2 regions of the Pectobacterium cacticida genome follow, and region 2 is predicted to be linked to the other one. Evidence: predicted binding sites of a transcription regulator. Region 2 holds the regulator's gene; the other holds the start of a gene.
What was found. Region 2 encodes sigma-54, which starts transcription at its own class of promoters, with help from an activator protein. Its sites were predicted from a motif close to GTTGGCACANNTTTCGCTNT; they were not measured.
Positions count from the first base shown of each region.

Region 1: glnA (glutamate--ammonia ligase) is a predicted target of sigma-54. The motif match lies at 4,726-4,745, and genes of this name have one in related genera.

Region 1 covers NZ_CP133656.1:4,006,006-4,013,339, reverse strand. The annotation lists gene hemN (oxygen-independent coproporphyrinogen III oxidase) at 1-215, shown strand, start outside; gene RFN81_RS18230 (YshB family small membrane protein) at 272-409, opposite strand; gene glnG (nitrogen regulation protein NR(I)) at 553-1,965, opposite strand; gene glnL (nitrogen regulation protein NR(II)) at 1,974-3,023, opposite strand; gene glnA (glutamate--ammonia ligase) at 3,238-4,647, opposite strand; gene typA (ribosome-dependent GTPase TypA) at 5,017-6,840, shown strand; gene yihX (glucose-1-phosphatase) at 7,002-7,334, shown strand, end outside.
Region 2 covers NZ_CP133656.1:269,479-276,812, forward strand. The annotation lists gene aaeB (p-hydroxybenzoic acid efflux pump subunit AaeB) at 1-388, shown strand, start outside; gene yjgA (ribosome biogenesis factor YjgA) at 463-1,014, opposite strand; gene pmbA (metalloprotease PmbA) at 1,427-2,767, shown strand; gene rnk (nucleoside diphosphate kinase regulator) at 2,840-3,250, opposite strand; gene npr (PTS phosphocarrier protein NPr) at 3,420-3,692, opposite strand; gene rapZ (RNase adapter RapZ) at 3,724-4,581, opposite strand; gene ptsN (PTS IIA-like nitrogen regulatory protein PtsN) at 4,736-5,209, opposite strand; gene hpf (ribosome hibernation promoting factor) at 5,306-5,593, opposite strand; gene rpoN (RNA polymerase factor sigma-54) at 5,617-7,050, opposite strand; gene lptB (LPS export ABC transporter ATP-binding protein) at 7,099-7,334, opposite strand, start outside.

The sequences.
Region 1 (7,334 bases), 380 kb from region 2:
CTATCGAAGCAGAATATTCGATCGATTTTAAAACCTATTTCGCGCAGGATTTGGCATTATTGGCACCGCTGGCGGCTGATGGGCTGGTAGATAGTCAGGAAGACGGGCTGGTGGTAACGCCGAAAGGGCGTCTGCTGATCCGTAATATCTGCATGTGCTTTGATGTCTATCTGCGTAACAAGCTCAGAACGCGGCAGTTTTCCCGCGTGATTTAAATAAGAACAGCCAGTCGATGTTATCACCGACTGGCTGTTTTCGAGCTTTTATAGGATCAACTAAAGAAGTTAATCAGTGCGGCGCATAAAACGGCGGCAATAGCCGCCTGCGGCGAATGGCTCGCCGCGGAGCCAATTTCAGCGCCATGTGTTGCAACTGAAAGTGTTGCCGCGGAAATCAATGAATCCAGCATGGTGTTCCTCCCGAATCAGCGACACGATCATACTGCTGGTTCGAGGCAAGTAAAGGACAAATTAATGACAATTCCGTGCGCCAGATTGTATTTTTTATCACCAGTTTGTTTATTGACAATTGAGCAATAAAAAAGCAATCTTGCTACTCCATTCCTAGCTCTTTCAATTTACGTGTCAGCGTATTTCTCCCCCATCCCAGCAACCTTGCCGCTTCCTGTTTATGCCCTTGCGTATGGCGTAGCGCCGTTGTCAGTAGCGTCCTTTCCATTTCTGGCTGGGCTTCCGCCAACAGATTTTGATGACCGGAGCGCAGCGCGCGATCCGCCCATTGCGCTAACAACGTAGCCCAGCTGTCCGGCAGCGTATGCACGGTAGAATCCGGTGCGGTGCTCTCGAACAGTTCTGGCGGCAAATCCTGAATGAGCACTTCCTGACCCGCGGCCATAACGGTTAACCAACGGCAGGTATTTTCCAGTTGACGCACGTTGCCAGGCCACGGTAAACGGGTGAGCGCCGTTTCTGTTTCCGGGTGCAAATTCTTTGGTTCAACGCCTAGCTCTTTGGCGGTCGCCTGTAAGAAATAACGTGCCAGACGGGGAATGTCTTCCCGTCGTTCACGCAGAGGTGGTAAGTGAACACGGATCACATTCAGGCGGTGAAACAGATCTTCACGGAATTTGCCTTCCTGCACGCGCTGTTCAAGATTTTGGTGCGTTGCCGCGATAATACGAACATCCACTTTTACCGCCGCATAGCCGCCAACGCGATAAAACTGTCCGTCTGCCAATACGCGTAACAGGCGGGTTTGCACGTCTAACGGCATGTCGCCGATTTCATCCAGAAACAGCGTTCCGCCGTCGGCCTGCTCAAAGCGGCCCTGACGGATCTGGTTCGCCCCCGTAAATGCGCCTTTTTCATGGCCGAAAAGCTCTGATTCAATCAGATCCTTAGGAATCGCAGCCATATTAAGGGCGATAAATGGGGCTTTAGTGCGTGGACTATGCCGATGCAAGGCATGCGCTACCAGTTCTTTACCGGTCCCCGACTCGCCATTGATCAGCACGCTGATCGACGAGCGGGACAGGCGGCCAATAATGCGGAAAACATCCTGCATCGCAGGGGCTTCACCGATAATATCCGTTGTCGGGCCATTCAGTGGCTGGCTGCGTACCGGCTGTTGCTGCTCCAGATAATGACTGATCGCGCGTTCAACCAGTGCCACGGCTTCATCGATATCAAACGGTTTGGGTAAATAATCGAATGCGCCCTGTTGATAAGCGCTGACGGCAGCATCTAAATCGGAATGCGCCGTCATGATGATGACCGGAAGCATGGGATGGCGTTGTTTGATTTGCTGTAAGAGCGCTAAGCCGTCCATGCCTGGCATGCGGATATCGGACAGCAAAACATCGGGGGTTTGTGTCGCTAATGCATGCAATACCTGATTTCCGTTTTCAAACGTTGCGCAGGTTAAACCTGCACCAGCAAGCGCGCGCTCAAGCACCCAACGGATGGAGCTATCGTCATCGACAATCCAGACTATCCCTCGTTGCATTGTGAACCTCACTGGCGAATGGGCAGGTAGACCGAAAATTCGGTGTGTCCTGGCCAACTGTTGAATTCAATTTTACCGGAGTGCTGGTCGATAAGATTGCGGGCGATGGAAAGTCCTAAACCCGTTCCCCCTTCACGCCCGCTGACCATCGGGTAAAACAGTGTGTCTTGCAGTTGCGCCGGTACGCCGGGGCCGTCATCTTCCACGTCAATACGTGCAGCAAGACGATAGCGCACACCGTGTAAAGTGAGCTGAAAAGCGGTGCGGGTGCGTATCGTAATCGTGCCCCCCTCCTCACCCAGCGCCTGTAGCGCGTTGCGGGTAATATTCAGCAGTACCTGTTCAATCTGGTCTGGGTCGTGTGTTAATTCCGGTAGGCTAGGATCATAATCTTTTACTAACGTCACATTGTCTGACTTTTCCAGAGAGACGAGCTGGCAAACGCGTTCTGCGACCTGATGAATACTTTGGGTGACGTGCAGGCCGGGCTGCTGAGGCCCAAGCAGGCGATCGACCAGATTACGCAGGCGATCCGCCTGTTCAATGATAACCTTAGTATATTCTGTCAATGCTGGATCGGGCAGCGCTTTGGCGAGTAACTGCGCCGCGCCGCGCAATCCGCCGAGCGGATTTTTTATCTCATGCGCCAGGCCTCGAACCAAATCACGGGCTGCCTGCTGTTGCGCATGTTGAAGCTGTTCCTGACTGAGGCGCCGCTGATTATCCATCGGTGCCATTTCCAGCAGGATAAAATTGTTTTGTACTCGCTGCGCGGTGAGCGACATGATGTGCGCTTTACCATCTACGACGAGAGTGACTTCGTTGTCCGTAAAACCTTGCCCAGAATCCAGGCTTTCACGTAGTAAATCGATATTCAGGGAAAAGTATCCCAGCAAATCCGGCAACGGCGTGCCAGACAATTTACGTGAGCTTTGCGCCAATAATTGCTGCGCTGCCGGATTGGAATAGTGAATCGCCAGATCGTTATCCAGCAATAAGATGCTGTTTATCAGAGAATTTAGGATCTGCCCAGCATCGGGCAGCGTGCCTGTTGCCATAACGCAGACTCCCGCACCGTCGTGGTGCATTGTAGTTTGGATGATGGATGTTTTATCGTATCGGCTAACGCCGATAGTGAAAAAAACCCATCCGAAGATGGGATGAAGCGCTCCTCGACAACAAGAATAAGCTGCTAACTCTATTGCTGGTTACCGATTATGGTTGGGTATCAAGATACCCAACCACGCTGGCGTAGAAATTACATGTTTGAGTTTAGACGCTGTAGTACAGCTCGAATTCAACAGGGTGCGGCGTCATGCGAACGCGATTCAACTCTGCTTTACGCAATTCGATGTAAGCATCAATTGCATCGTCAGTGAACACACCGCCACGAGTCAGGAATTCGCGATCTTCATTCAATGCATCCAACGCTTCTTCCAAAGAACCGGCCACTTTTGGAATCTCTGCTTCTTCTTCTGGCGGCAGGTCATAGAGGTTTTTATCCATCGCATCGCCAGGGTGGATTTTGTTGATGATGCCGTCGAGGCCAGCCATCAGCAGCGCGGCGAAACACAGGTACGGGTTGGCTGCTGGATCCGGGAAGCGCGCTTCGATACGACGTGCTTTCGGGCTGGCAACAACCGGGATACGGATTGAAGCGGAACGGTTACGGGCAGAGTAAGCCAGCATAACTGGGGCTTCGTAGCCTGGGACCAGACGCTTGTAGGAATTGGTGGTCGGGTTCGCCAAGGCGTTGATGGCTTTAGCATGTTTGATGACGCCGCCGATGTAGAACAGCGCAGTTTCAGACAGGCCGCCGTATTTGTCGCCGGCGAACAGGTTAGTACCGTCTTTAGACAGCGACATGTGGCAGTGCATACCAGAGCCGTTATCACCAAATATCGGTTTTGGCATGAAAGTCGCGGTTTTGCCGTAAGCATTTGCGACGTTATGCACGACATATTTGTAGATCTGAATTTCGTCAGCTTTTTTGGTCATCGTGTTGAAGCGAGTGGCTACTTCGTTCTGACCGGCTGTCGCAACTTCGTGGTGGTGAGCTTCAACAACCAGACCCATTTGCTCCATGGTCAGACACATAGCAGAACGGATGTCCTGTGATGAATCGACAGGGGGAACCGGGAAGTAACCGCCTTTCACACCAGGACGGTGGCCTTTGTTGCCGCCTTCGTATTCTTTACTGGAGTTCCAGCAGGCTTCGATATCGTCAATTGCCACATGAGAACCGGAAATGCTGCTGCCGAAACGGATATCGTCAAACAGGAAAAACTCGGGTTCAGGCCCGAACAGGACAGTATCGGCAATGCCTGAAGAACGCAGGAAATCTTCCGCACGTTTAGAGATTGAACGCGGGTCGCGGTCATAGCCCTGCATGGTGCCTGGCTCAAGAATGTCACAACGGATGATCAGTGTAGTGTCTTCATAGAAGGGATCGATCATCGCGGTGCTGGCATCGGGCATCAGAACCATGTCTGATTCATTAATTCCTTTCCAGCCGCCAATCGAAGAACCATCAAACATCTTACCTTCTTCAAAAAAGTCGGCATTAACTTGATGAGCCGGAATGGTGACGTGCTGTTCTTTACCTTTGGTATCCGTGAAGCGTAGGTCAACAAACTTCACTTCATGCTCATTCAGCATCGTCAAAACATGTTCTGCGGACATACTGGGTTCTCCCGATTGGTCATTTATCGTCTTGGAACGAATATCGTTGTGGATTGATGTTGTTGCCATGAGTAGACTAAAGCTAAAAGTGTGCCAACTTTTTAAAAACGTGCAATGTGTTGCTACTTGGGACTTTCTAACAAAAACGCATTGCACCATTGTAGCTTAAAGCACCAAAATGGTGCTCTGTATGTGAATGTTTGCACTAAATTAGTGCGTCAGTGTTCGCTCGTAGCGCTATTGCACCGTGAAAGGGATCACAAAGCAGGCAGCTCTAGGTTGTTTACCATAGAGGCTTGTGATCTTGTTTAGTCCCTCGCTTAATACGTGTACAATAGCGCGCTATTTCTAAATGCCTGAGGCAAAGCTGTGATCGAAAATTTGCGTAACATCGCCATTATTGCGCACGTTGACCATGGGAAAACCACCCTGGTTGACAAACTGTTGCAACAATCCGGAACGTTCGGTGAACGTGTCGAAGCAACTGAGCGTGTAATGGACTCCAACGATTTGGAGAAAGAGCGTGGAATTACCATCCTCGCAAAAAATACCGCCATTAATTGGAAAGATTACCGTATTAATATCGTCGATACCCCGGGGCACGCCGATTTCGGCGGCGAGGTCGAACGTGTTATGTCGATGGTGGACTCGGTACTGCTGGTTGTGGATGCGATGGATGGCCCAATGCCGCAAACGCGTTTCGTGACCAAAAAAGCCTTTGCCAACGGTCTGAAACCGATTGTGGTTATCAACAAAGTTGACCGGCCTGGCGCACGTCCTGACTGGGTTGTCGATCAGGTATTTGACCTGTTTGTTAACCTGGATGCGACCGATGAACAATTAGATTTCCCGATCATTTATGCGTCTGCGTTGAATGGTATCGCCGGTCTTGACCATAACGATATGGCGGAAGACATGACGCCGTTGTATCAGGCGATCGTCGATCACGTGTCTCCGCCTCAGGTTGAGATAGATGCGCCGTTCCAGATGCAGATCTCACAGTTGGATTACAACAACTACGTTGGCGTTATCGGTATTGGCCGTATTAAGCGTGGTAAAGTTAAACCGAACCAACAAGTGACTATTGTTGATAGCGAAGGCAAAACACGCAACGGTAAAGTTGGTAAAGTTCTGACCCACCTAGGGTTAGAGCGTATTGATGCAGCGGAAGCGGAAGCGGGCGATATCATCGCAATCACCGGTCTGGGTGAGTTGAATATTTCCGATACCATCTGCGATCCGCAGAATGTCGAAGCGTTGCCCGCGCTAAGCGTTGATGAACCTACCGTTACCATGTTTTTCAACGTCAATACGTCGCCATTTTGTGGTAAAGAAGGCAAGTTCGTTACATCACGCCAGATTCTGGAACGTTTGAAAAAAGAGCTGGTACACAATGTGGCGTTGCGCGTTGAAGAAACAGAAGATGCCGATGCATTTCGCGTTTCCGGTCGTGGTGAACTGCACCTGTCGGTTTTGATCGAAAACATGCGTCGTGAAGGGTTTGAGCTGGCCGTATCACGTCCGAAGGTCATTAACCGCGTTATCGATGGTCGTAATCAAGAACCATTTGAAAACGTGACGCTGGACATCGAAGAACAGCACCAGGGTGCGGTGATGCAAGCGATGGGTGAGCGTAAAGGGGATGTGAAAGATATGATCCCTGATGGCAAGGGTCGTATTCGTCTGGATTACCTGATCCCTGCTCGCGGTCTCATCGGTTTCCGTACTGAATTCATGACCATGACGTCAGGAACCGGTTTACTGTACTCCACGTTCAGCCACTACGATGACGTGCGTCCAGGTGAAATTGGCCAGCGTCAGAATGGCGTTCTGATTTCCAATGGTCAGGGTAAAGCGGTCGCGTTTGCGCTGTTCAGCCTGCAAGATCGCGGTAAGTTGTTCATCGGACATGGTGCTGAAGTGTATGAAGGCCAGATCATTGGTATTCACTCACGCTCTAACGACCTGACAGTAAACTGTCTGACCGGTAAAAAGCTGACCAACATGCGTGCATCGGGTACTGATGAAGCCACGACACTGGTTCCGCCGATCAAAATGTCTTTGGAGCAAGCGTTGGAGTTCATTGATGACGATGAGCTCGTTGAGGTTACGCCGCAGTCTATTCGTATTCGTAAACGTCATCTAACCGAAAACGATCGTAAACGCGCTAGCCGCGGCAGCAAAGACGTCTAATGTCAGACGGATTGATTTTTTGATGCAACAGGGCACTTTGGGTGCCCTGAGTTGTATGTCATTTCCCTCGGTTTAATCTTTCCTTTTTATCAGAAACCTGTTCAGTTTTGCCATTTCCCGCTACAGTGAAAATCCTAGGAAGACTTCTGGAGGTCGCTGCCATGCTGTATATCTTTGATTTGGGAAACGTCGTCATTGATATTGATTTTAAAAGGGTATTAGGCGTCTGGAGTCATCTGAGCCGCGTACCGCTCGCAACGTTGCAAGCGCGCTTTGTTATGGGTGAAGCGTTTGAACAGCATGAAAGGGGGGAAATTAGCGATGAAGAATTCAGCGCAAGACTGTGTCAGGAAATGGATATCACTCTGAGTTTCGAGCAATTTTCCACAGGTTGGCAGGCTATTTTTGTGGGGTTGCGTCCTGAGGTTATCGACATTATGCTGCGCTTGCGTCAGGAAGGGCATCGTGTCGTCATTCTCTCGAATACCAATCAG
Region 2 (7,334 bases):
GTTAACCACGAACACGACACGGCGCAAGGAAAATCACCTGCCTGCGCTATACCAACAACTATTCCTGCTGCTAAACCGCTTCCCTAATGATATTGCCAAGTATCGTCTCGCGCTATGGTTGATCATTATGCATCAGCGCTTAAGAACACTGGATATTCCGCCAAATGCGGCGCTCTCTGCTTTTCATCGCCAGCTTCGTGCAACGGCGGAACAGGTGATCTCCGCGCGACGCGACGCCTCGCGTCACCGTCATTTTATGCGGCTGTTAGAGGAGCTTGAGCGTTATCAACAAATGCTGAAGGAGCAACAGCTTCCTTCACAGATGACTGAGCCAGTCAGGCGATTAACCGGAATTCTCCATGATTATCAACATGCGCTGGATCACTAACCCTGAGACAGCGTGACATAAGAGAACCGTTTCTGAACGCGGGATAGGAACGGCTCCTCATCCCGCCGTTGCCGTTAATCTACGGTTTCAGCCAGTTCTCGTAGATACTGGAATATTTGACGGGCGGCTTTTGGTGGCTTCTCCGCGGCCTTTTCTTTCTGCGCATTGCGTGTCAGAGAACGTAGCTGCTGACGATCGGCGTGAGGGTATAGCGCCAGAATGTCTGGAATGGCATTGTCGCCTTCGGCGATCAGACGGTCACGCAGTTGTTCCAGTTTGTGGAATAAGGCGACCTGCTGATTATGGCGATTGTTCAGTTTATCCAGCGCGCTTTGAATCGGCTCTGGATCGCGGGCGCGTAACAGCTTGCCTATCAACTGTAACTGGCGGCGGCGGCCTTCCTTCTTGATCCGTTGCGCCAGTTCCACCGCAGAACGCAGATCGTCATCCAAAGGGATCTTCTCAAGGGCATTTTTCCCCAGATCGACCAACTCGGCACCGAGATCTTTCAGCGCTTCGGCATCGCGTTTTATTTCGCTTTTGCTGACCCAAATAATTTCATCATCTTCGTCGTCTTCTTGATTTTCGGGGATGTCATTTAGCCAGTCTTCGTACTTTTGCTTCATGGTTGGCTCCTAAAAAGTGTCCAGGAGCAAGGTTTAACGCGGCTCCGGGATGGTGAACAGCGCGCCCACCAGAAAAAAGAGGCTGATACTAACAGGTTTAGGCTTTGTGCGAAATTGTCCGCCGATCCTGTTAGACTAGAAAGCATTATGCTACACCTTTTTGTGCTCGTACTACTTCAAGTTGCATGTGGGTTGGCTGCGTTACTCGACACATTGGCGTGTGGCTCGCCCCGTTGGGGCCGCTGCAAGCAGCGTTCAAACTAGCCTCTGGCTGATTTGTCAGTCACTCGAATGACTTATTTGATCTTCGCTTGCCGCCTTCCTGAAACTTGAATTATTTAAAGCATATTTCTCCACTCATTTTTCGAGTGGGGATGATGGTGAGCTTTCTTCCACTTACTTTGGTAGAACGATGACGATAATTACTCAAGTTGCGGAACAGCGTAAAGCGCTGGAACTCGCGGTGGCGCAAGCGTTGGAGCTTGCGCGTGCCGGCTCTGATGCGGCGGAAGTCGCGGTGACAAAAACGACAGGCATTAGCGTCAGTACCCGCTATGGTGACGTTGAAAATGTTGAATTCAATAGCGATGGTGCGCTGGGCATCACGGTTTATCATCAACAACGCAAAGGCAGCGCATCCTCTACCGATCTCAGCCCGGATGCGATCGCCCGGACTGTACGAGCTGCGCTGGATATCGCGCGTTACACTTCTGTCGATCCCTTCGCCGGCCCAGCGGATCGCGATCTGCTGGCGTTTGACGCACCGGATCTGGATCTGTTCCATCCGACCGAGCTGGATGCGGAGCGCGGCATTGAATTAGCGGCGCGCGCAGAGCAGGCGGCGTTACAGGCCGACTCGCGCATCACCAACACCGAAGGCGGCAGTTTTAACAGCCATTACGGTGTTAAGGTGTTCGGAAATAGCCACGGCCTGCTGAAGAGCTACTGCTCCAGCCGCCATTCCCTGTCCAGTTGTGTAATTGCCGAAGTGAATGGCGATATGGAGCGGGATTATGCTTATACCATTGGGCGTGCGTTAGACGATTTGCGTAGCCCGGAATGGGTGGGCGAAGAATGTGCGCGCCGCACGCTATCCCGCCTGTCACCGCGTAAACTGCCCACGATGAAGGCTCCCGTGATGTTCTCTGCCGAAGTGGCGACAGGCCTGTTTGGTCATTTAGTCGGGGCAATCAGTGGCAGTAGCGTTTATCGTAAATCGACCTTCCTGCTGGATAAACTAGGTCAGCAGATTCTGCCGGAGTGGCTGACGATAGAGGAGCAGCCGCATTTGCTTAAGGGGCTGGCTTCTACGCCGTTCGATAGCGAAGGCGTACGAACGCAGGCGCGCGAAATTGTGAAAGCGGGGGTGTTGCAGACCTGGCTGATGACGAGCTACTCTGCACGTAAACTGGGGATGAAGAGCACCGGTCACGCGGGCGGTATTCATAACTGGCGCATCGCCGGACAAGGTCTGGACTTCAACGGTATGCTGAAACAGATGGGTAAAGGGCTATTGGTGACCGAACTCATGGGGCAAGGCGTGAGTGGTGTCACGGGGGATTATTCCCGTGGGGCGTCCGGTTTCTGGATCGAGAATGGTGAAATTCAGTATCCGGTCAGTGAGATTACGATCGCGGGCAACCTGAAAGACATGCTGCGTAACATTGTGACGGTGGGAAATGATATCGAGACCCGAAGCAATATCCAGTGTGGTTCCGTGCTGTTGCCTGAAATGAAGATCGCTGGCGAATAAATCGGTTCTGTGTTGAGTAACCGTCGCCGTCGGCGGTGTCCGACGGCTATTATGCTATAGCGTTTTTCTGGCTTAGCGATGGTACTCGCCAGCGGCTTCTGGCTGATAAAGTATTTCTACTACTTCAATGCGTGTTTCTTCACCGTTTGGCAATTGCCAGGTGATCGAGTTTCCTACATGCATTCCCAATAGTGCCGCCCCCAGCGGAGCCATTACGGACAACGGTTCTTGGCTGTCTTTCACCGCCGCTGGATAAACTAGCGTGCGGACATGCTCCTCGTTGGTATTCAGATCGCGAAAACGCACCCGACTGTTCATGGTGACGACATGTGAAGGAATTGATGCCGAAGGCAGAATTTCTGCCCGATCCAGTTCCGCATTCAACGCCTGTGCGATATCGCTATCCGCAAAGGCGGGCTGCTCCAATAACCGATCCAAACGTTCCGCATCCAATTCGCTAATGGTCAGGTTAGGTTTCGTCATGCTCCTCTCCAGTTGGTATATTCAGATGATATAAAATTACCCCCGCGCCCAAAGGAGCAGGGGTATAAGAAAATATTATGATTTATGTAGCTAGATAGTAGGAGGTTCGGAAGGGAAAGTGAAGCGATCCCTGTCGCGGGGGTTGCAGATAATCTGCGAAAGAAAATCGCTAGTCTTCGTCAAACCCGGCATCGAACAGGCGGACGACGGCGGAAAGCGCTTGTTCTTCATCTGGCCCCGTTGCTTCTATCTCGATGAGGCGGCCCTTGGCCGAATCCAGCATGAGCATTGCAATCACGCTGCTCGCTTCAGCTTCTGTACCACTCTCGTTACGCAGTATCACTTCGGCATTAAAACACTGCACCAGTTCAAACAGCTTCATGGCCGGGCGAGCATGCATGCCCAGCTTGTTTTTGATTTCAACCGTTTGCCGTACTGTCATCGGTTACCTAAAGACGCTGATTTACCGAATATCATGATGGTTTCCGCTTTTCCAGCGTGCGGTGACGTGACTGTACGTTTTTACCGCGTGAGCGGAAGTAGTCTGCTAGTTGTTCGGCGACATAGACAGAACGGTGTTTCCCACCGGTACAGCCAATAGCAACCGTCAGGTAGCTGCGGTTATTGGTCTCCAGCATCGGCAGCCATAGTTCCAGATAGCTGCGGGTCTGGTAGATGAAATTGTGAACCTCCGTATGCCTGTCGAGGAAAGCGGCGACGGGCCGATCCAGGCCGGTCATCGGCCGCAGTTTCGGATCCCAATGGGGATTCGGCAGGAAACGCACATCAAACACGTAATCGGCATCAATCGGAATGCCGTGCTTGAAGCCGAATGATTCGAATACCATCGTCAGTTCGCGTTCGCGCTTGCCCAGCAAACGTGTGCGCAGCATCTCAGCCAGCTCATGTACCGACATTTCTGACGTATCGATAATCAGGTCGGCGCGGGAGCGCAGCGGTTCCAGCAGGTCACTTTCTTTGTCAATCGCACTTTCCAGCGACAGATTTTTACTGGAGAGCGGATGCAGGCGGCGGGTGTCGCTATAGCGACGAATGAGCGTATTACGATCTGCATCGAGAAACAGTAGCTGAGGTGAGAAGCTCGGCGGCAATTGCGCCATGGCATGCTCAAAGATCTCCGGCGATTCCGGCATATTACGCACATCAATGCTGACCGCCGCGGAAATGTTCCGGGTTGCGAGCGTATTTGCTAATTCCGGCAATAGGACGACGGGCAGGTTATCTACGCAATAGAACCCCATATCTTCCAATGCGCGCAGAGCGACAGATTTCCCTGAACCTGAACGCCCACTGACAATCATCAGTACCATCTGACGACTCCCCTCTGGCAATCTGATGGCGAATTCTCATTGCCACAATTTTTATGATGTATAGCTAAAAAATGACGTCTTCGCCCAGGGATTGCAAGCATTCTCTGAACTTAGCGCGAGTTGTTCGCTATCGTGAGTATGTCGATCGTCCGATTTAATCGGCCTCCGCCATAATCTGGTACAGTTCTTCGTCGCTTTGTGCCGCTCGCAGGCGTCGGCAAACGGCCTTATCCGCCAGCCGCTTGGCAACAAGCGATAGCGTATGCAAATGGGTTTTACATTGTTCAGCCGGAACCAGCAAGGCAAAAAGGAGATCTACGGGCTGGTTATCAATCGCATCAAAAGCGATAGGGTGTTCTAAGTGGATGAGCACACCAATAGCGTTTAATACGTTATCGTCTTCCAGCTTACCGTGTGGGATAGCGATGCCGCCGCCAATTCCCGTACTGCCCATGCGCTCCCGCGTCAACATGGCTTCAAAAAGTATCTGTGCAGGGATGTTAAGCTGCTGGGCGGCCAGCTCGCTGATAATTTCCAGAGCGCGTTTTTTACTCTGGCAATGGACATGGCTGCGTGTGCACTCAGGACGTAATAGGGTGCTGAGTTGGAATTCTGGATCGTGATTCATTTTATTTTCACTTTACGACGCTTGCACTCCTGGTGGCCCCGGCCGACGTGATGCGTGGGCCGGGTGGGCTCCTCGACTATTGTGTCAAGGAAAAAGTTAGTGCTGCTTGAGTTTATCTTTATGCTTATTAAGCTGTCTTGTCAGCTTATCAATTAATACATCTATCGCGGCGTACATTTCTTCCGCTTCTGACGTTGCATGCAGTTCCCCGCCGTTAACATAGAGCGTGGCTTCGGCAATATGCCGGATTTTTTCCACCTTCAATACCACGTTAACCTGGTTAATCCGGTCAAAATACTGCTCTAATTTGGCAAACTTGCCATTCACAAAATCACGCATAGGTTCCGTGATCTCGATATGGTGTCCGGTAATGTTGAGCTGCATCGTGTCTTCCTTCTCTGTTGAGATCAAATCAGTTGTTTACGCTGATTCGATGGTGGGATAGATAAAGACTCTCGGTATTTTGCAACGGTACGACGTGCCACAATAATGCCCTGTTCAGAGAGCAGGGTGGTGAGTTTGCTGTCACTCAACGGTTTCGCGGGGTTTTCCGCCGCGATAAGTTTCTTCACCAGCGCACGAATGGCCGTTGATGAGGCTTCTCCACCGTTATCGGTATTAACATGGCTGGAGAAGAAGTATTTTAGTTCAAAAATACCGCGTGGGCTGTGCAGAAACTTCTGAGTAGTGACGCGTGAGATCGTGGATTCATGCATATCCACCGCTTGCGCGATGTCTGCCAATACCATGGGCTTCATGAATTCTTCCCCGTGCTCGAAGAATTCCTGCTGTTGCTCGACGATACAGCGTGTCACTTTCAGTAATGTGTCGTTGCGACTTTCCAGGCTCTTAATGAGCCAGCGCGCCTCCTGCAGGTTACTGCGGATAAATTGCCCATCGCTGTCGTTGCGTATGCTGTTACCCAGCGCCGCATACTGCTGGTTAATCTGTAAGCGAGGGATGCTATCGGTATTCAGTTCAACTACCCAGGCACCTTGAACCTTGCGCACCAGCACATCAGGGATGACATATTCGGACTCGCCGGTGTTGATCGATTGCCCTGGGCGTGGGTCGAGAGACTGAATCAGCGCCAGCGCCTCTTTAAGGACGTCTTCTTTCAGGCGGGTGAGTCGGATTAAACTGCGAAAATCATGGTTGGCTAATAATTCGAGATGCTCGCTGACGATCAGCCGCGCTTCGTCCAGATAGGGCGAGCCGTCAGCGAACTGAGAAAGTTGCACCAGAAGACAATCACGTAAATCGCGCGCCGCGACGCCAACGGGGTCGAAACGCTGTACACGTTTAAGCACGGCTTCGACTTCGTCCAACGTCACATTGTCGTCGCCGATGCTGTCAAGAATATCTTCCAGCGGTACGGTCAGGTAGCCGGTGCTGTCTACCGCGTCGACGATAGATGTCGCAATGGCGGCGTCGGTATCTGAAAAGGGTGTCAGTTCAACCTGCCACATCAGGTAATCTTGTAGCGTTTGTGTGGTTTCACCCTGATAAATAGGCAGTTCTTCATCGCGATAGTCGGTGCCGGTGCCTGACGGCGTACCGGCGGAGTAGATCTCATCCCACGTCGCGTCGAGCGGCAATTCTTCCGGCATATCGCGTTGCTCAAGGGCTTCACCGGTATCCAGAGAATCACTGTCTACCTTTTCGAATGATTCGATTTCGTCATGCTGATCCGTTTGTTCAAGCAACGGATTGCTTTCCAACGCCAATTGAATTTCCTGTTGCAATTCAAGCGTGGACAACTGCAACAGGCGGATAGCCTGTTGCAGTTGTGGAGTCATGGCCAGTTGCTGGCTAAGCCTGAGTTGCAAACCTTGCTTCATAAATCTCGCTAACGTCCCATAAGTGCTGCAAAGAAAAATATTACCCTATCAGAGTCGGAAACCTTCGCCCAGATAGACGCGCTTCACCTGTTCATCGGCCAGAATATCGGCTGGTGAACCGTGGGCGATCAGATTACCTTGACTCACGATATAGGCGCGTTCACACACATCCAGCGTTTCACGGACGTTATGATCGGTAATCAACACACCCAATCCGCGGTCACGCAGATGTTCAATGATTTTTTTTATATCCAGTACGGAGATCGGGTCTACGCCCGCGAACG